Regions from separate parts of the Halomonas sp. A3H3 genome, predicted to be linked through region 1. Evidence: predicted binding sites of a transcription regulator. Region 1 holds the regulator's gene; the other holds the start of a gene.
The links. The regulator PhoB, encoded in region 1, activates phosphate uptake and scavenging genes when phosphate is short. The targets are predictions, from matches to a motif close to TGTCATANNNNTGTCANA.
Positions count from the first base shown of each region.

Region 2: the regulator PhoB is predicted to act here: its motif matches at 6,890-6,907, upstream of HALA3H3_RS11000 (PhoX family protein).

Region 1 covers NZ_HG423343.1:1,893,569-1,903,226, forward strand. The annotation lists gene HALA3H3_RS08350 (M20 aminoacylase family protein) at 1-710, shown strand, start outside; gene HALA3H3_RS08355 (NAD(P)-dependent oxidoreductase) at 812-1,714, shown strand; gene HALA3H3_RS08360 (aldehyde dehydrogenase family protein) at 1,714-3,264, shown strand; gene HALA3H3_RS08365 (LysR family transcriptional regulator) at 3,243-4,187, opposite strand; gene HALA3H3_RS08370 (hypothetical protein) at 4,266-4,622, opposite strand; gene HALA3H3_RS08375 (HU family DNA-binding protein) at 4,622-4,894, opposite strand; gene HALA3H3_RS08380 (NAD(P)/FAD-dependent oxidoreductase) at 5,003-6,193, opposite strand; gene HALA3H3_RS08385 (chorismate--pyruvate lyase family protein) at 6,331-6,906, shown strand; gene ubiA (4-hydroxybenzoate octaprenyltransferase) at 6,942-7,832, shown strand; gene phoB (phosphate regulon transcriptional regulator PhoB) at 7,958-8,647, shown strand; gene phoR (phosphate regulon sensor histidine kinase PhoR) at 8,650-9,658, shown strand, end outside.
Region 2 covers NZ_HG423343.1:2,468,187-2,477,844, forward strand. The annotation lists gene HALA3H3_RS10960 (Lrp/AsnC family transcriptional regulator) at 1-174, shown strand, start outside; gene HALA3H3_RS10965 (YbaN family protein) at 182-556, opposite strand; partial or broken gene HALA3H3_RS10970 (ATP-binding cassette domain-containing protein) at 668-1,369, opposite strand; gene HALA3H3_RS10975 (FecCD family ABC transporter permease) at 1,423-2,463, opposite strand; gene HALA3H3_RS10980 (heme/hemin ABC transporter substrate-binding protein) at 2,460-3,398, opposite strand; gene HALA3H3_RS10985 (ChuX/HutX family heme-like substrate-binding protein) at 3,395-4,450, opposite strand; gene HALA3H3_RS10990 (TonB-dependent receptor domain-containing protein) at 4,482-6,458, opposite strand; gene hemP (hemin uptake protein HemP) at 6,578-6,760, opposite strand; gene HALA3H3_RS11000 (PhoX family protein) at 6,971-9,106, shown strand; gene HALA3H3_RS11005 (hypothetical protein) at 9,215-9,550, opposite strand.

The sequences.
Region 1 (9,658 bases):
TTGAGCGCTTTCCCATGGATGCCGTGTACGGCTTGCATAACTGGCCGGGTCTGCCCGTAGGCGTCGCCGCGGTGCACGATACCGACGTCATGGCCGCCTTCGATATCTTTAGCCTGACGCTGACTGGCAAGGGCTGCCATGCGGCGATGCCCCATTTAGGTACTGATACGGTGTTGGCGAGCTGCCAACTGATCAGCCAACTGCAAGGGCTGGTGAGCCGCGAAACGCCGCCAGACAAATCTGCCGTGCTGAGTATTACCAGTATTAACGCGGGGGATACCTTCAATGTGATTCCCGAACAGGTGGCGCTTCGCGGCACGCTGCGCTGTTTTGATATGGCGCTTAAAGAGCACTTGGAGACACGCTTTAAGCAGGCGATTGCCAGCTTGGCAGAGTTTCACGGCTTAACCGTTGAGCTGGATTACCAGCGCTGCTATCCCGCCACTATCAATACCCCTGAACATGCCCAGCACTGCGCCTCGGTGCTGGAAAGCTTACTCGGCAGCGACAATGTGGTGCGCAACCCGCCGCCCAGTATGGCCTCTGAGGATTTCTCGTTCCTGCTGGCCGAGCGCCCAGGTGCCTATATCTGGATGGGCAATGGCGAGGAGTCCGCTTCGCTGCATAACCCCCGCTATGACTTTAACGACGCGTTGCTGCCGCTGGGCACGCGCTACTGGGTGGAGCTGGTAAGGGCGTTACTCGTCTAAATTCCTGACTTAATACACGTTATTCGCTCTCTGATGCCCTCTGGGTAGGGGAGCGTCTACCCGGAACATAGCGTCTTCATGACGTTTAAAGGAGCTTTACTATGTCTTTAGTCACCACCCCTTTATCGATTACCGTCATTGGTTTGGGGCAGATGGGCGGCAATATGGCGCTCACCCTCAAAGCAGCAGGGTTTGAAGTAACGGGTAGCGATGTATTTGAGCAAGCGCGATCGCGTCTTGCTGCTCAAGGACTAACCGTTGTGGCTCCCGAAGAATTACCCGCTAGCGACGTTTACCTGCTGTCGTTGCCCACCTCTGCCCATGTGCGTGAGGTGATCGAGCAATCGCCAGGCCTGCTTGACCTTGCGCCGAAAGGTAGCGTGATTGTCGATACCTCCACCAGTGACCCCGCCGTGACGCGTGAACTGGCCGAAAAAGTAACCGCAGCGGGCCTTCTATGGTTGGATGCCCCGGTCAGCGGCGGCCCGAAAGGAGCTGCCAGCGGCAAGCTAGGGATGCTGTTAGGAGGCGATGTCGCCACCATTGAGCGGGTATTGCCGATGCTGGAAGCCATGTCGGCCAAGCGTACCCATGTGGGCGGCCCGGGCAGCGGCCATGTGGTCAAGCTTGCCAATAACTACCTGTGTGCCGCGCACTTGTTAACCACCGCCGAAGCCGTTGCTATGGCAGTCAAGGCGGGCGTTGACCCCGCGGCCTGCTTGGCGGGCCTTAACAGTGGCTCGGGGCGCAGCGCGGTCAGCGAGGTGAACTTCCCAGAGTGGGTGTTGAGTGAGCGTTTTGACTCAGGCTTTACCACCGGTTTGATGCGTAAGGATTTACGTTTGGCCCGGGATGCCGCTGAGCAACTGGATATCCCCTCGCCGCTGTTACAAGCCGTGGTCGATGCCTGGCACGCGAACCCCGAACAACCAACCGATAGCGATGACTTTAACCATATCACCACGCCGATATTAGCGCGTGCCAGCCAGGCGGAGGAGCAGTAATGAACGCACTTAGCCAACATGCCCAAGATCACCTTGCCACGCTACTCGAAGGTTTTGGATTAACGGCCACCACGCTGCTGAGCAACTGGGTTGATGGCGGTTTAGTGGCGGGAGAGGGGGACGTGATCACCCTGACCAATCCAGCCACCGGCGAAACGCTGGTGAGCTATCGCGATGCGGGTGCTGGACTGATTAAGCGTGCTACCCAAGCGGCACAGCGAGGCCAACGCGAATGGATGGCGCTAACCGCCAGCGAGCGTGGACGGCGCATGAATGCCGCCATACGCGGCCTGGCGGGCCATGAAGAGGCGCTGGCTCAGCTGGAAAGTGTGGTGGCCGGTAAGCCGATTCGTGACTGCCGGGCTGAAGTAGGCAAAGTACGCGAGATGTTCGAGTACTACGCGGGGTGGTGCGACAAGCAGCATGGCGAAGTGATTCCAGTGCCTACCTCGCATCTTAACTATGTGCGCCATGTACCTTACGGCGTGGTGGGGCAGATTACCCCCTGGAATGCCCCGATGTTCACCTGTGCCTGGCAGTTAGCCCCTGCCATTGCGGCGGGCAATGGTGTGGTGCTAAAGCCTTCCGAACTGACGCCCTTTTCATCGGTGGTGATTGCCAAGCTACTTGAAAGCGGCGGACTTCCTAAAGGGCTGATCAATATCGTCAACGGGCTGGGCAAGTCGACCGGCGCAGCGCTGACCGACCACCCTGCCATCAGCAAACTGGTGTTCGTGGGCTCTCCCCAGAGTGGTCGCATGATTGCTGAAGCGGGCGCGAGGAGGTTGGTGCCCAGCGTGTTAGAGCTGGGGGGCAAATCCGCCAATATTGTGTTTGCCGATGCCAAGCTGGATGAAGCCGTTGCGGGTGCCCAGGCGGCCATTTTTGCCGCCGCCGGCCAGAGCTGTGTGGCGGGCTCGCGGCTGTTGATCGAGCGCCCGGTGTTTGAGCAAGTCACCAGCCGTTTGGCGCGGGCGGCGGAACAGATTTCGGTGGGCCTGCCTAACGATGAAGCGACCCGCATGGGGCCTTTGCAGAATCACCGCCAATTTGAGCAGGTCACCCGCATGATCGACGCGGCGGTAGCCGCTGGCGCAACGTTGTTAACGGGCGGTAAACGGCCAGAGGGATTACCTACCGAGGCTCAGGGCTACTTTATCGCCCCTACCGTGCTGGTCGATGTCACGCCGGATATGGAGATTGCTCAACAAGAAGTGTTCGGTCCGGTGCTGGTGGCCATGGCCTTTGACAATGAAAATCAGGCCATTCAGCTCGCCAACGAGACCCGCTTTGGCTTGGCTGGCGCCGTTTGGAGCCAGGACGTAGCGCGAGCGCATCGCGTAGCTGGGCAACTGCGTGCTGGTACGGTATGGATCAATAGCTACAAGGCGATCAGCGTGATGTCACCGTTTGGTGGCTTTGGCGATAGCGGCTTCGGTCGCTCCAGCGGCTTGGATGGCCTGCGCGAATATACGGTGCCGCAAAGCGTCTGGGTGGAAACAGCCCCTGAAGCCAGTGTGGCGTTCGGTTACGGCAGTGGTGTTGGTTGATCGCTTACCGAGCCTGGGGCGCGAAACGCCTGCATCCAGCGCTGCAGGTGGCGTAGCAGCAGAATGCTGGCCTTGGGCTGTTGGCGGCCTACCCGCGTGACCATGTGGGCCTGGGAGCGCTGAAAAAGCGGATTATCTACCGGGCGCGCCACTAACGTACCGAGCTCTAAATCGTGGGCGACGGCAAAGGCGGGTAACAGTGTAATGCCCATGCCGCTGCGCACATATTGGGCCAGAATCACCATTGAGTTGGTATTCATCGCCATGCGCGGGGCTATGCGTGATTGCTGGAATGCTTGGTCGACCATTTGACGTACCCCATGAGTGGTGTCCCACATGGCCATGGGCTGGTCGCTAAGCTGGGTAAGCGTGAGCGGTGACGTTTGGCTGGTTAAGGGGTGGTTGGGCGATAGAATAGCCATGAGTGGCTGAGGAGTAGATGACCAGAAACGCAGCTGGGGATGGGTACGCTCATGGAACATCAAGCCGATATGACTGTGATCGCCGACAATGGCGTCAATAATGCCCGAGGTGCCTGCGGTATGGATATCGAGCTGAATGCCCGCATAGCGTTGGGTAAATTCATGCAGTGGGGATGCTACTAGGTCACTGACAAACCCTTCTCCGACGGTAAGCGATATCTTGCCGGTTTCCATGCGTTGGTACGATTCAAGTGACGCAATAAACCCTTCATCAAGGGCGCCGCGGCGCTCGCAGTACTCAAGCAGCATTTCGCCTACCGGAGTAGGCGAAATGCCGTCGCGCTGACGCTCCATAAGCGTCGCTCCCAAGGCTTCTTCCAGCAAAGCAATTTGCCGGCTTACCGCCGAGGGAGCAATATCCAAGCGCGCCGCTGCGCGGCGCACGGAGCCAGACTCAAGGGTAACGCGAAAGTAAACGAGGCGTTGATGAGGTATGTCCATCGATAGCTTTTATACCTCTACCTTGTTCAGCCTAAATTTATTTAATCTAAGCCGTTACCCTATGCCAATCGTAAACCGCTACAAATACTTGAGTAGTTTTTGCAGCTTATTCATATCGGCGGAATCACCCACTAAGCGCACGTCGCCGTTTATCATGCCGTCGAGAAAGGCCTGCTGTGTTGGCTTTTTGAGCACTTTCAAGGCGGTATTCTGATCACGGAAGCGTAGCTCAAGATCTAAGTCCACAGGCAGCCCTTTGCCGGTACTGATACTTTTCGGTGTCATCCGGTAGTGGCGGGCAATACTTAGATCTTCCGTGGCAATCCCCCAGTCCAGGCCGCGCATGCGTTCTAACTGTTCACGAAAGCGCGGCTTGCGGCGCAGGGCACGTTTGAGCAGTACGCCCAGTAGCCACAGCGTCAGCTTGAGCTTCATTAAGAAACGGCGTCCTTAAGTCCTTTGCCTGGCTTAAAGGCAACGTTTTTGCTGGCCGGAATCTGCAGCGGGGCACCGGTTTGCGGATTTTTGCCGGTACGTGCTGCGCGCTCACGTACCGTGAAGGTACCAAAACCAATCAAAGCGACATCTTCGCCCTTAGCAACGCTGTTGGTGATCTCATCCAGAATAACGTTCAGCACTTGGCCAGCTTTATCTTTGGATAGGTCGGCACTTTCAGCGATGGCTGCAGCGAGTGCAGGTTTGCGCATAAGGAATCTCCCCTTTTTAAAAGAAATCAAACATCAAACAAATGCATGTTGTTGGGTGCGTAGCCGATTAGGTTAGCTTCTCTAGCCTAGTCGTGAACGCGACGAAAATCAGCCTAGCAGTGCAGGTGCTGCTCTGGAAAGCTCCACTTTCCTTCTCACGCAGCCGCCTGTCAACGCAAAACCAATCAAACGACCGTCTTTATTTTCAGCCAAGGCACTGATATCACCGCCTTCGCCTTCAATTCGCCAGTGCTCAGGCGTGTTCGTTGGCGGGTAGGCCACCACTGGTAGCAGCGGCGTTTTAACCACTACCGGCCAAGCACCGAAGCTAACCGGCGTGGGCGCGCCTGAAAGGGTTGCCGCCAGCGCCTTAACGCTGGCTTGTAGTGGCTGCACGTACATGGCATTAACACCGTCTACGCAGGCTGCATCGCCCAGGGCGTGGATATTGGGGTGCGATGTACGCAACTGGCGGTCAACGACTATACCGCCAGGTGATACGTTTAAATCAGCCGATTCGGCAAGTGCTGTGCGAGGTACAAGGCCGGTTGCCATCAACACGAGATCAGCGCTGACAGCGTCGCCGTTATCCAGACGTAATACGATATCTTCGCCGCTTTCGGCCGCTATCGAATCAATCGAACGTGCAAGGTGAAGATGGATACCTGCTTCGCTAAAGGCATCGCCTAGGGCGTTCCCTAAGGGCGGTGGCAGCAAGCGAGGAAGTAGGGTTCCTTCTGGGGCAATGAGGCTGACACGATGGCCGCCAGCGTGGAGGTCGTTGGCAAATTCACAGCCGACCAGCCCCGCGCCAACAATCGCCACCCGTGCAGGGCCCTGGCCTAGCGCCGTGTGAAAGCGGCGGTAGTCATCCAGGTCGTTAATGGTAAAGCAGCGTGGGGCTACGCTGGGTTCAATGCTGAAGGGCACCCGTGGTGCAGCGCCAGTGGCCAGTACCAGTGTGTCGTAGCCGAGCACCATGCCGCCTTCGAGCAGAATTGTTTGGTTATCCACATCCAGTGCGGTTACCTGGGTGTGGATAACCATTTGGGCATTTAGCTCTTCGCCCAGGTCAGTAGCGCTGCGCTGGGCTAATTGTTCGGGCACCAGGCCCTTGGCGAAGCCGGTGGAGAGCAACGGCTTGCTGTAATCATCGCCGCTGTCGGCGCTCACCAGCGTGATTGAGCGTTGGTCGCCCAATCGGCGCAACGCCCGGGCAAGGCCAACCCCTGCCATTCCAGTGCCAATAATCACCAGCGCAGCGTGCGAAGAGGTTTTCTGTGTTTGGGTGGCGGGCATGCAGACACCAAAAAAGTTGCTAAATAAGATTGCGAAAAAAGAAGCGCTAAACCGAGTCGTTAAAAAAGTTGCTGAAACAAAAGCCTTTCAGTGCCCATGTTACACTAGCCAACCCGTTAATTGCCCTGGAGAACTCGGTGACGGCTGCTGCTTTTCGGCAAACTCCTCTATTTTCCCGCTGGCGCCCGATTGATGCGGCGCGCCCGGCGATGAGTGCTTCCTGGTGGCAGTGGGTTGCCTCCACCGACTCGTTAACCGCCCGCTTAATGGTCGCAGGTGGCGAGAAGCCGTTTCGAGTACGACTGCTGCGCCAGGGGGTTGGTTGGCCGCGCCAGGATGAGGCTCAGGCGCTGGGCATTGGTGCCAAGCGTTACGCCTGGCTGCGGGAAGTGGCGCTGTGCTTAGATGGAACGCCATGGGTGGTGGCGCGCTCGGTCGCCCCGCTCTCACAGGTAAAGGGCCAACGGCTAGAGTGCTTGGGCGAGCGCTCGCTAGGTAGTTGGCTATTTCGCCAGCCGGGTTTAGTGCGTGGGCCATTGGAAGTAACGACGCATTCCCCCCAGTTTGCTAGCGTCAACGGCATACAGGAAGGCTGTGCCTGGGGAAGGCGCTCTGTTTTTTATCACGGCTGTAAGCACGGCAGTCTGTCATTATTAGTGCAAGAGTATTTTTTGACGGCGATGGCGGATGATCTTGGCCTGCCTTCGCGCTAGGCTAGCGCCTGCATCTTATTCTTCGTGAGGTAAGCATGGATCGTTCACTGTTGCGGCCGAAGGGATGGGCTCGCGTGGCAGATTTTTTACAGCTGATGCGCTTGAATCGGCCGATAGGCACATGGCTTTTGATGTGGCCGACGCTGTGGGCATTATGGGTGGCTGCGGAAGGTGTACCAGGGCGAAATGTGCTGCTGATTTTTGTGGCCGGCGTTTATGTGATGCGCGCTGCGGGCTGCGTGGTCAATGACTATGCGGATCGCCACTTCGATGGGCATGTGAAACGCACAAAACAACGTCCGCTAGCGACGGGCCGTATCAGCGAAACCGAAGCTCAACTGCTGTTTATCGCCCTGGTGGCCGCTGCGTTTATTCTGGTATTACTGACCAACTGGTTTACGGTGCTGCTCTCGCTGGGCGGGGTGCTGCTGGCGATTATTTATCCGTTTATGAAGCGCTATACCCACTTTCCTCAGGTGGTGCTGGGCGCGGCTTTTTCCTGGGCAATTCCGATGGCTTTTGGCGCCGTGCTCGGCCACGTGCCGCTGGAAGCATGGCTGCTATTCTGCGCTAATGTGTGCTGGACAGTGGCCTACGATACCCAGTACGCCATGGTCGATCGCGACGACGATTTAAAAATTGGCATTAAATCGACGGCCGTGCTGTTTGGAAATGCGGATCGTTTGATTATCGGCTTACTCCAGCTAGCCACCCTGGGGTTGCTGGCTTGGGTAGGCTGGCGGGTTGGTTTAGGTGGTTTCTTCTGGTTAGGGCTAGCGGCAATGGCAGCGACTTTTCTGCATCAGCAGCGCTTAATTCGCGACCAGGAGCGGGATGCCTGCTTCCAGGCGTTTCTCAATAATCACTGGTCGGGACTGCTGATTTTTGCCGGTATCGCGCTAAGTTGGTGGCCTGCGGCTGGCTGATCGAGGCGATTGTCATGTAATTGTCATCAAGTCATGGTGTTATCGTCACTGACATGTCATTGATCTGTTTATCTTTGAACTGTTTTTCTTTGAACTAGTTTCTTTGAACACCGTGAGGCTCTGGTATGACCGCCAAGACCGTTCTGATTGTCGATGATGAGGCGTCGATTCGCGAGATGATCGCGGTAGCGCTGGAAATGGCTGACTATCGCGTGCTCGAAGCGGATAACGCCCAGGATGCCCATGCCATGGTGGTCGACCACCAACCCGATTTACTGCTGCTGGACTGGATGATGCCCGGCACTAGCGGTATTGAGCTGGCGAGACGCCTAAAACGTGAAGAAACCACCGCTGAAATCCCGATTATTATGCTCACCGCGAAAGGCGAAGAGGATAATAAAATTCAAGGGCTTGAAGCCGGTGCCGATGATTATATCACCAAGCCTTTTTCACCCCGGGAATTGGTGGCACGGCTAAAAGCGGTGCTGCGCCGTGCGACGCCACGTGGCGTTGAAGACCCGATTGAGATTAACGGCCTGCTGCTTGATCCGGTGAGCCACCGGGTAAGTGCCCACGGCAAAGCGCTGGAAATGGGCCCCACCGAGTACCGTTTGCTGCAGTTTTTTATGACTCACCAAGAGCGCGCTTACACACGTAGCCAGCTGCTTGACCAAGTGTGGGGCGGCAATGTTTACGTTGAAGAGCGCACGGTCGATGTGCATATCCGCCGCTTGCGTAAAGCGCTGGGTGACGTGCATCAAAACCTGATCCAAACGGTTCGGGGTACCGGTTACCGTTTCTCTGCACGGGTGTAAATGTGCGTTTATGGAGTCGTGAGCTGTGGCGAATAGCGTGGCTGGCCACGCTGGGCACTTGCTTGGGCTGGCTGTTGGGCTCGGCTGGGCTGGGGCTCGCAGCAGGGCTTGCGGGATGCCTGTTTTACCACTTACGACAGTTACGCGAACTCTATTTGTGGCTCACCCTCCACCCTAACGATGAACCGCCTGCCGCTCGCGGGATGTGGGGCGAGCTATTCGATCGTTTATACCGCTATCAAAAAAGTCAGCGCATCACCCAAAGCCGTCTGCGGGCTACTTTGGCACGTATTCAAGAGTCGTCTGAAGCAATGCGTGATAGCGTGGTCATGCTTGATCGCCACGGTGATTTGGAGTGGTGGAACAGCGCCGCCACCGCCATGCTGGGGCTACAAACCGCCCATGATCGTGGTCAACACATTACCAACCTGCTGCGCGACCCGGGCTTTATCAGCTATTTTAATTCGCGTAACTACAGTGAGCCGTTAACGCTCACCTCACCGATTGATGAACGGCGAATCCTGCAGTATCAAATTACCCTCTATGGTGACGACGAACGCTTAGTGATGGCTCGCGATATCACCCGCTTGCATCGTCTTGAGCAGATGCGGCGCGACTTTGTCGCCAACGTTTCCCATGAGTTACGTACGCCGCTGACCGTTCTCTCCGGCTATTTGGAAACCTACAGTGATATCTCCGACCAGCTTCCGCCGCGCTTGGGACGTAGTATTCAGCAAATGCAGGAACAGACCCAGCGGATGCAGAATCTGGTCAACGATTTATTGCTGCTCTCGCGTTTGGAAATTGACCAGGGCGGCCAAGATCATCATCCACTGCCACTCGAGCCTTTACTGCAAAGCGTTTGTGATGATGCGCTGGCCCTATCGCATCAACGTCATACCATTACCGTCGCCCTTGAGAGCGATGCCCGACTGTTAGGCAGTGAACAGGAGATTCGCAGCGCCGTCTCTAACCTTGCCTTTAATGCGGTTCGCTACACGCCTGCTGGCA
Region 2 (9,658 bases), 570 kb from region 1:
GAGTGCCACGTAGTCACCGGGGAGTTTGACTACTTTATGCTGGTGCGCACCCGAGACAGCCAAAGCTTCAACAGGTTGCACGCTGAACAGTTGCTCTACCTGCCCGGCGTGCGCCAGATCCGCTCGTTTATGGGGCTGCGACAGGTGGTCTCTACCCATAAGGTGCTGGTTTAGGCGTGTGTTAAGAAGAAGACGAAGGCTCTGGCCGAGTAGCCAGCCAAACGGCAATCAGCATCAGTAGAGCGATCACCCCCCAGCGTGTCCAGCCGGGGCCGAGTGACCAAGCAGTGATCAGTGCGCTCAACGCTATTATGCTAACAGCCGCCAACTTAGCGCGCCGGGGGATGGCGCGCTCTTGCTCCCAGGTAACCAGCAGTGGCCCGACATAGTGGCGGGAGCGGATCCAGGCCTCAAAGCGCGGTGAGCCTTTGGAGGCACAGTAAACAGCCATTAGCATAAACACGGTGGTCGGCAGCAGGGGCAGGAAAATGCCTAACACACCGATGCTAAAACTCATCCCTGCCAACACGACCCACATGAGGCTGATCAGTCTCATTCTTGCTCCCCAATTGGCACACGGTGATGCATATATTGCCCATTACGTATGGATAAGTATGGACTTATATGAGGGCTTTGCCACTCGACTCGTTGGCTGCTGAAAGCTGTCTTAAGGCGCCAGGGCGAGCAGAGGCTTGCCATGGGGGCCGCCCTCAATGTGCTGAAGTTCGGCTGCGTAAATCCTCGCAATGGTCGCGGGGTTAAGCACCTGGCTGGGTAGTCCGTGGTCAATACGCTGCCCTTGATGCAGCAACCATACCCGGTCAGCGTAGGTGCTGGCGAGATTAAGGTCGTGGAGCACGCAAACAATGGCCATGCGGTGCTGTGCGGCCCAGCCGCGTAGTTGCCGCATCAAGCGCTGCTGCTGGCCGATATCCAAGGCACTGGTCGGCTCATCCAGCAATAAAATACCACCATCCTTGGCGGTGGGAGAGCCCCTTGAGAGTAGTTGGCAGGCGCCTCGTGCGATCATCACCCGCTGGCGTTCGCCACCGGAAAGCGAGAGCACGCTGCGCTTGGCGAGGTGGGTTAGATCCAGGTCGTCCAGTAGCGCTGCGACCAGTGATTTGGCCGGATTACTGCCTAGACTCAACAGTTCGTCAGTTTGCCAGTCAAAGCCGGGGAGCTCCTGCTGGGCGACCAGCGCACGCCGGTTGGCAAGTTCGGCGATGGGCCATTCGCGCAAGGGTTTGCCATCCAGGTGTAGTTCGCCCTGCTCGGCAGGGCGAAACCCCGACAGCATGCTGAGCAGAGTGCTCTTGCCCGCGCCGTTGGGGCCGACAATGGCTAGCAGCTCGCCGGGTCGAATCGTGCCATCTAGTGGGGCGATAGCGGGGGTGGTGGTTAAACCAGCCTGATGGAGAGTTAGCATGCTCGGTTCCTGCGCATCAGTAGGTACAGGAAGTAGGGGCCGCCAAGCAGACTGGTTAGCAGCCCAACGGGGATTTCCGCCGGGGCAGCGACGGTGCGGGCTAGCGTATCAGCAACGACCAGAAGCAGCGCGCCGCCGAGCATTGAGGCGGGCAGCAGCAGCCGATGGCCAGGCCCTAACCAAAGCCGTAGGCAGTGGGGTACCAGCAGGCCCAAAAAGCCAATTACTCCGGTGAGCGCTACACACAAACCTACGCCCAGCGAGGTCGCGACCACCACCCGGCGTTTTAAGCGGCTTGCATCCAGCCCCGCCGCATGGGCGGTCGCTTCGCCTAGCTGGAGCAGGTCAAGTTCACGAGCGCTACGCATTAACAGCCACAGGGCAACGGCAATGAGTACCAGGGCGAGCGCCGTGGTGCGCCACAGGGCGTTAGTCAGCGTGCCCATGCCCCATAAACTAAGCTGGCGAAGCTGCTCATCGCTGGCGATAAAGGCTAAAACCCCACCGCTAGCCCCGGCGAGAGTATTGATGGCCAAACCAGCCAGCAACAGGGTCATCACAGCGGCACTGCCGCCGCCTTGACGCTTGGCGATGCCAAAGACAATCAAACAGACGCATAAGGCGCCTAAAAAGCCTGCCGCAAACTGACCGTAAAGGCTGCCTGCGCTGCTGTCTTGAAAGAGCACAATCCACACTGCTACGAAAAGCCCAGCACCACTGGCAAGGCCGAGCAGGGTCGGGTCGGCCAGCGGGTTACGAAACAGCCCCTGCATGGCGGCGCCGCTACCGGCAAGCATCGCTCCCACGGCCACGCCCAGCAGTAAGCGCGGCAGGCGCAGCTGCCACCACACCTGCACGCTGAGTGGATCGGCTTGGCCGCGGAGTACTCCCCAAGGGGAGATGCCCAGTGCGCCAGAGGAGGCCGCCCAGCCTAAAGCCAGTAGCAACGCAGCGGTTAATCCGACGAGAACGCGGGTAGTGCGGCTAACCGGCAGCCGCACCCGGAAACGGTAAGTGTTAAGAATGGCTATCATGGGCTGAGCTGGGCAGTGCTGTTTTGAGCGGTACTGTTTTGAACGGAACTGTTTTGGACAGAATTAGCCTGGGCGCTAGTCGGTGCGCCCAATAGCGCTTCAACGTCCTGGCGCAGGGTGAGTAGCTGATCGGGCGTGCGCGGGCCAAAGCCAAGCAGCGCTTGGTCATCAATGACAATCAACTGCTGCTCTCGGCCTGCGGGGGTTAACGCCATACCGGGTAACTGCCATAGCGCGGCTTCGCCACCCATTGCCGCCAGGCCCCGTTCGGAGACAATCACAACCTCTGGCGCTTGCCGGGCCAGGGCTTCGGCACCCACGCTGTGGTAGCCCTGCATCTCGGCGAAGGCATTTGCCAGGCCCACCGCTTCGAGCGCGCTATGCGCTGCCGTGTCGCTGCCAGCCGCACGGGGTGTTAAGCCGCTATGCAGCATGATAAACATAGCGCGGGTCGTCGGCAGGGCGGGCAGGTTGGCTAGCCGGTCAAGTTTCTCGTTCAAGGTGTCTGCCAAGGTTCCTGCCGCGTCGCGACGGTCAGTTAATTGGCCGACGGCGCGGACTTTATCGGCAATGGCATTGAGGGAGGGTGGGGCGTTGATAATCTCTACGCTGACACCGACAGCCGCTAGCTGCTCCAGCACTTCCTTGGGGCCTGCGTGCCCGGCGGCTAACACCTGGTCAGGTTTAACCGATAGGACGCTTTCAGCGGAGAGCTGGCGCAGGTAACCCACCGAGGGCAGCTCCGCCATGGCGGGTGGATGCACTACAGTGTCATCCCGAGCGATAACGTTGATATCGGCATCTAACGCGGCCAGGGTTTCCGCGATATCGCCACCAAGCACCACCCAGCGTTCGCTGGCCAATGCGGCCCCGGTGGTTAGCCACCCCATCAGCAGTACTGCCAGTGAGCGGCGCATCAGGCGTTTTGCGTTCATGCCACCGCCTCTTGGCTGCCGAGTTCATCCAGCAATTGTCGCCACTCGCGACGCTCAACGCGGCCTTCCTGGCGTTCCGCGTAAAGTTGCAGCACTAGCGAGCCTTCGGCATCGAAGGCTTCAATGCTGGTCACGCCGCCGTCTCGGTTGGGCTTGCTGACTTGCCATACTTGGTCAATCGCAGTGTCATCAAGGTGCAGGGTGAACTGCTCGCCAAATAGATTCAGCCAGCTGCGGGCGCGTTGAGGGGCGGGCAATGTGCCGGTGCGGATCTGAACGCAGCCGGGGCTAGCGACAAATAGCATCAACGGCAGCTCACGCTGGCTGGCGTTCTGGAGCGCTGTTTCCAGCGCCTGCACGGGCAGCGAGCGGGTATAGCGGCCTTCCATCAACTGGTTGGCCTCAATACGCTCCAGATGATGGCGCTGGAGGAGGGCAAAGAACTGGTGCACGTCGCGCATCGCGCCCCACTCGCTGGCCAGGGTCGGCGCTTCAGGCAGCGGCCGCTTCAAGCGAGGCATGCTCTGGGTAAACGCTGGCGTATCCCGAGTGCCCAAGGCCGCTAAGGCACCCCAGGGACGCGGCAGTGGGTTCTCCAGGGCAAAGCATTTGTGAACGGCGCAGCCATGTTGATTGAATATCTGCAGGCTCCAGCGCCACTGCGCCTCTTGAGTACTGGTGGCAGGCATAGAATCACGAATCAGGCAGGCCCAGTGCCAGCTCGTATAGAGCAAGCGTAGATCCAGGCCACCTGGGTCGAGTAACAGGCCTGTTTGTGGCCCGCCGCTAAGTTCAGGGTAGTCGCCGGTTTGCTCTAGCACGGCCAGCCGGGAACGGGTCAACGCTTTAACCCGCCCCAGTTGGGGCAGGTAGGCGGCGATATCGCTGGGCGAGAGCGGCAGCGTCCATACGTCGCGCCCTAAACGAGCGGCCTGCAGCTCGCCTTCACTGATCGATAAGCGTTCGGCAATCTCAATCGCAGGTAGCCGCGGCTGCGCGGCGCGCGCCGCGTCAAAGGCTTCGATAATCGCGATCTGTTGGGATGTAATCATGACGCACCTCTATCGGGTTGACTGCGTGGATTTACCACTGCCAGTTGAGGGTGGCGAACAGGCTGCGCCCATCGCCCAGGCTGCCGTCGGGGCGGTACCACACCTTGTCGCCAATATTGGCAAGGCGCAGCGAGGTATCCACGGCCGGGGTGATTTGCCAAGCGAGATGCACATCGTGCAACCCATAGCCGGGCAGGCGCTCGTCATCGCCCTGCTTATCGAAAGATTGGGCAAAACGCGCTTGCCAGCCCAGGCGGATATCGCTGTTATACAGAACCACCTCGCTTCCCAGGGTGGCTTCCAACGGTGTTTGACTGCCTAGGGGCTCGCCAGAATCGCGGTCTTTACCGGAGACTTCCGAAAGACCCACAAAGCTTGTAAGAAGCGGGAAGGCGCTGGGCTGCCAGGTCACCCGGGCGTCATAGCCCCATAGCTGGGCGCGCTGAACGTTCACTGCCTGGGTGGTGCCCGCCATGATGTCGACGTGGGTGTCGATAAAATCGTCGGCGCGAGTATCGAAGTAGCTGGCACGAACCTGCCAGTCGCCCTGATGCCAGACCACGCCGCTTTCCCAGGTGTGGCTAGATTCAGGCGAGAGACTAGGGTTGGGAATCCAGTAATTGTCCGGTGTGCAGAAGGCTGGCCCGGCGCAGAAACCGGCAAAGTGACGCTCGTTGGCGTAAAGCTCGGATAGGCTAGGAGCGCGGAAGGCCTCAGCGTAGCCCGAAAACAGCATCAAGGCGTCATCGGGCCGCCAGGCAAGACGAAAGCGCGGTGACACTTGGTCGTGGACGCTATCGGATTCATTTTGGCCGCTGGCGTCGTAACGGTCGTAGCGGGCTCCCAGGCCAATATCAAACTGCCCGGCGCCGCCATCGGCTAAATAGCGCCCAGCGGTAAGAGTAGTGTCGAGATAGGCTGACTGGGTATCGATATCGGCTTTAGGAAAGCCATTCGCTTCGCCATCTGGCCGTTGGCGGGCCTGCTCCAATTCGGCGCCGAACACCAGCGTTTGCGAAAGCCAGCCGTGATCCATGGTGTGGAAGCCGTCGCTCTGAAGACCGGCCCGCTCTAGGGTACGGTTGGCCTGGGGCTCGTCGATATCCTGCTGGCTAAAGGTAAGCTGCGAGGTGACTTCGGTGGCAGCGCTGGGCTGCCAGCGGTGGCCCAACTGGACGTTGTTGCTTTCCACATCGCGATCGCGCAGCGGATTGCTGGCATCGGTTGAAAGCTGCTGTGGGTTGGCGGGCTGGGTGGCGCGTTCGTCGTAGTGCTGCCAGCTGATAAATAGCCGCTGGTCGTCGCTTGGCTCCCAACCGCCTTTTAGCAGCAGGCTATTGAGGGAGGCATCCTCTTCGGCTTCATCGCCCCCCGCGCGGCGAATATCGCCGGATTCACTGCGGCCGATTGAAAACAGGCCATCCACCTGGCCGTTGGCGGTATTGCGGCGGCCGAAGCCAGTCAGGCTCCCCCGCATTTCGTCGCTGGCCGTCGCACCGCCTACGGAAAGGCGTACGCCGCTATTTTCGCCGGGGGCAAGCAGGTCGTTGGCATTCACACTGGTGAAGCTGACGACACCGCCCATGGCATTGCTGCCGTACAAGCTGGAGAGCGCACCGCGTGCTATCTGTACTTCTTGAATCAAGCCAGGGTCGAGAAAGAAGTTACCGATGTGGCCGGTGGAGATATCCTGACGAACGCCATCCAAACGTACCAGCACACCTTTGCTGCCAAAACCGCGCATACTTAAGGTTTGGCCATTTCGGCGCCCTTGGCCAGCCACATGCAGGCCGGGTTGGCGGCTAAGCACGTCTTCAACCCGGCTGGCGGTGGCCAGCACAGCATCATCACGATCAATAATATCGATAATCAGCGGTGCCCGTGAAAGGTCCGTAGGCGCCCGGGTGCCGGTGACCGTCACTGGGTTAAGCTCGGCGTCGTCTGCTTGGGCGGTTAACAGTGGAAGCAGCATTAAAAAGAGGCCACCAAAAGCGCGTGTGTGGTTCATAAGCCAGAGATTTCCAACAGGGATAAGTGGAAGAGGTCGCTGGCTGGGTGCGATGGGCTACCTGGCTGGCTTTGCTGTATAAATCTTTAAATTAATTAGGGGCTGAAATATTAAGAGCTTTAGGCGTTAAGAATTAACTTGCCGCTTTTAGTACGGCGCAACACATAGCGGCGCTGTTCATGGTGAATAACCAATTGATCTGAGTTGCCAAGTAATTCTCTGCTATTCACCTCGTGGGCCACCTCGCGGGTCGTCGAGGCCGACGTATCTCCCTGGCCAGTGCCCTTAGCGGGTAACTGCATGAGAGAGTAACTCCTGTGTTAATGATAACTATTAGCGTTAATTTAGCAGAGTTGCAGACATCCCTCAATAGGGTTTGGGGAGGAAAAGTGGCTAGCATTCGACCTTTCTTCATCTAAATGCAGGCGCTCCGTCATCGTGCTGTCATTAAGCTTCTTTAGTGTCTCCTAACGTTCAATCGTTGACCTACAAACGATCAGGGGGAGACCAAAATGAGTAAAGAGATCGAAGATCATCGCCTGTTTAACCACAGCGGCAACCAACCTTTCGCGGAAGTATTGGCGCGCCATGTATCCCGGCGTGATGTGATGCGCGGTGGTTTGAGCATGGCGGCTGCCTCGATGCTTAGTTTTGGTGGCGCTGCTCAAGCGCTTGCCTCAAGCAGCAGCCAAAAAACACCCCTGACACTGGCGTTTGAGGCGGTTCAAGGATCACGCACCGATGCCGTGGTGGTGCCGGAAGGTTATGTGGCCCAAGTCTTGGTGCCGTGGGGCACGCCGCTGAACCAAAATGTTACCTGGCAGCCCGAGCAGCCGATGACCGCTGAGCGTCAGGCGGAGAGTGTGGGCATGCACCATGACGGCATGGCCGGTTTTGCCCTGGATACCGACAACGCCTCGCGCCGTTTTGTGCTGGCGCTCAACAATGAGTATATCGACCAAGCAGCGCTATGGGCGCCCCAAGGAGGCCCCACTAATGCGGATGAGGGCCAGCGGCCAGCAGCTGAGTCGCGCACTGAGATCAACGCTCACGGTGTCACCCTTGTTGAGGTCGAAAAGAACGCCAGTGGCCAATGGGCGCATGTGCCGGGTTCGCGTTATAACCGTCGCCTCACCAGTGCGACGGTGATGGAACTTTCCGGGCCAGTGGCGGGCAGTGACTACGTCAAAACGCGCTTTTCGCCTGAGGGTACCCAAACCCGTGGTACCAACAATAACTGTGGTAACGGGGTAACGCCCTGGGGCACCTATATTGCCTGTGAAGAGAACTGGCCCAATGTGTTCGTTAATCATGGCGAACGCTTCCAGGACGACGCGCGGATTGGTATTCCCACCGCTAAAAGCCGCTATGGTTGGGATACTTCGGCGGGAGACGCCTCTGAACAGAATGACGAATTTGCTCGCTTCGACATTACCCCGCGCGGCGAGCGTGCTGAAGATGATTATCGCAACGAAGCACGCACGTTCGGCTACCAGGTGGAGGTCGACCCCTATAGTGATGCATTGGCGGTTAAGCGTACGGCACTTGGCCGTTTCCGCCATGAAGGGTGTTGGTTAGGCAAGCTGGAAGCCGGTCAGCCAGTGGTTTACTACTCGGGGCACGATTCCCGCAACGAGTACGTATATAAATATGTTTCTGATGCTGCCTGGGATCCCGCCGATGCCAACCGCCCAGGTGAAGAGTACGATCGTCTTGCCATTGGCAACAAATATTTGGATAACGGCACCCTCTATGTGGCTCGTTTCCATGCCGATGGCAGCGGTGAGTGGCTACCGCTAACGCCTAGTGCTCAAACGCGCGATGGTCGCACGCTGGCGGCGGCGTTGGGGCTAGCCGACGACGATGCGGCAGGTATCATCATCAACACCTGCGATGCAGCGGATTTGTTGGGTGCCACGCCAATGGACCGCCCTGAGTGGGCTTCCGTCGATCCTGCCTCCGGCGAGGTGTATCTCACCCTGACCAATAACTCCCAGCGCACCGCTGAAGAGACAACCCCAACTTACACTAATGACGGTGAGCATCTGGAACAAGTAGGTGTTGGTTACGATTTAGCGCCCACCAATGCCGCCAACCCTCGCGCCAATAACGAAGCAGGGCATATTATTCGCTGGCGCGAAAGCCGGTTGCCCAACGCCTTTACTTGGGAGGTGTTTGTGTTTGGCGCGGCCGCTGACGATGCCGATAATCACTCGGGCCTGACAGAAATGAATCAGTTCGCCAGCCCCGATGGGCTCTGGTTCGACGAGCGAGAGAACGGTCAGGGTATCCTCTGGATCCAAACCGATAACGGTTATGATGGAGTAACCGAGTACACCAACGACCAACTGCTTGCCGTGGTACCTAACGGGCTCGACGATATTCAAGGCACTGGCCCGGTGATTAACAGCAGCAACCAGCAACAGCTTAAGCGCTTTGCGGTAGGGCCGAACGGCTGCGAAGTGACGGGTATTTTTGCCACGCCGGATAAAACCGCGCTGTTTATTAACATTCAGCACCCCGGTAACTGGCCCGCGGATGGTAGCGAGCTAGTGCAAGATGCCACCGTTGCTGCCAGCGGCCAAGTACGTCCTCGGGCGTCAACCGTTGTTATTCAGAAACGCGATGGCGGGCCGATAGGAGTTTAAAAGCAGGCGTTGAGCAAAAAGCTTAGTAACTATATGAGATGCTTAAAACGCTATTAAGGGCTTCATTAAAAGCTTCGAACCTGGGAGAGGTTCGAAGCTTTTTTGATTCTAGGCCTGCTGAACTTGCCGCTTTTTCTGCCGGGCTTCTAGCGCGTGAATGGCATCGACCTTCAATGGGAGCTGGTTGGCCCAGAGAATATCTTCTCGACAATGGCCAATATCCAACAGTACGTGGTCATCGTAGGCTAGTAGCGGCAGTATATGGCGGCGGAAAAGCCAACGCCGCCGGTAACGCCACCAGCCCATATCGAGCGTACGAATTAACCTCATCGACGGCATGGCAGGCATGTAAAAATGCAGTGCTGGTGGCTTGGGCGGCGGCGCCAGTTGGCGAGCTTTTTCCCAGGCGTTATGGGCATGTTGGGCTGGGCATTCACACTTCATCGCGCACCTCCTTTTATTCACAACGGCTGTACAGTCAATGGCGCCAGGGCGCTAACTGGGCAGCTGTGATCAGTGATTAATAAGTGGGAGGGTCGCGACCTCTGGTTA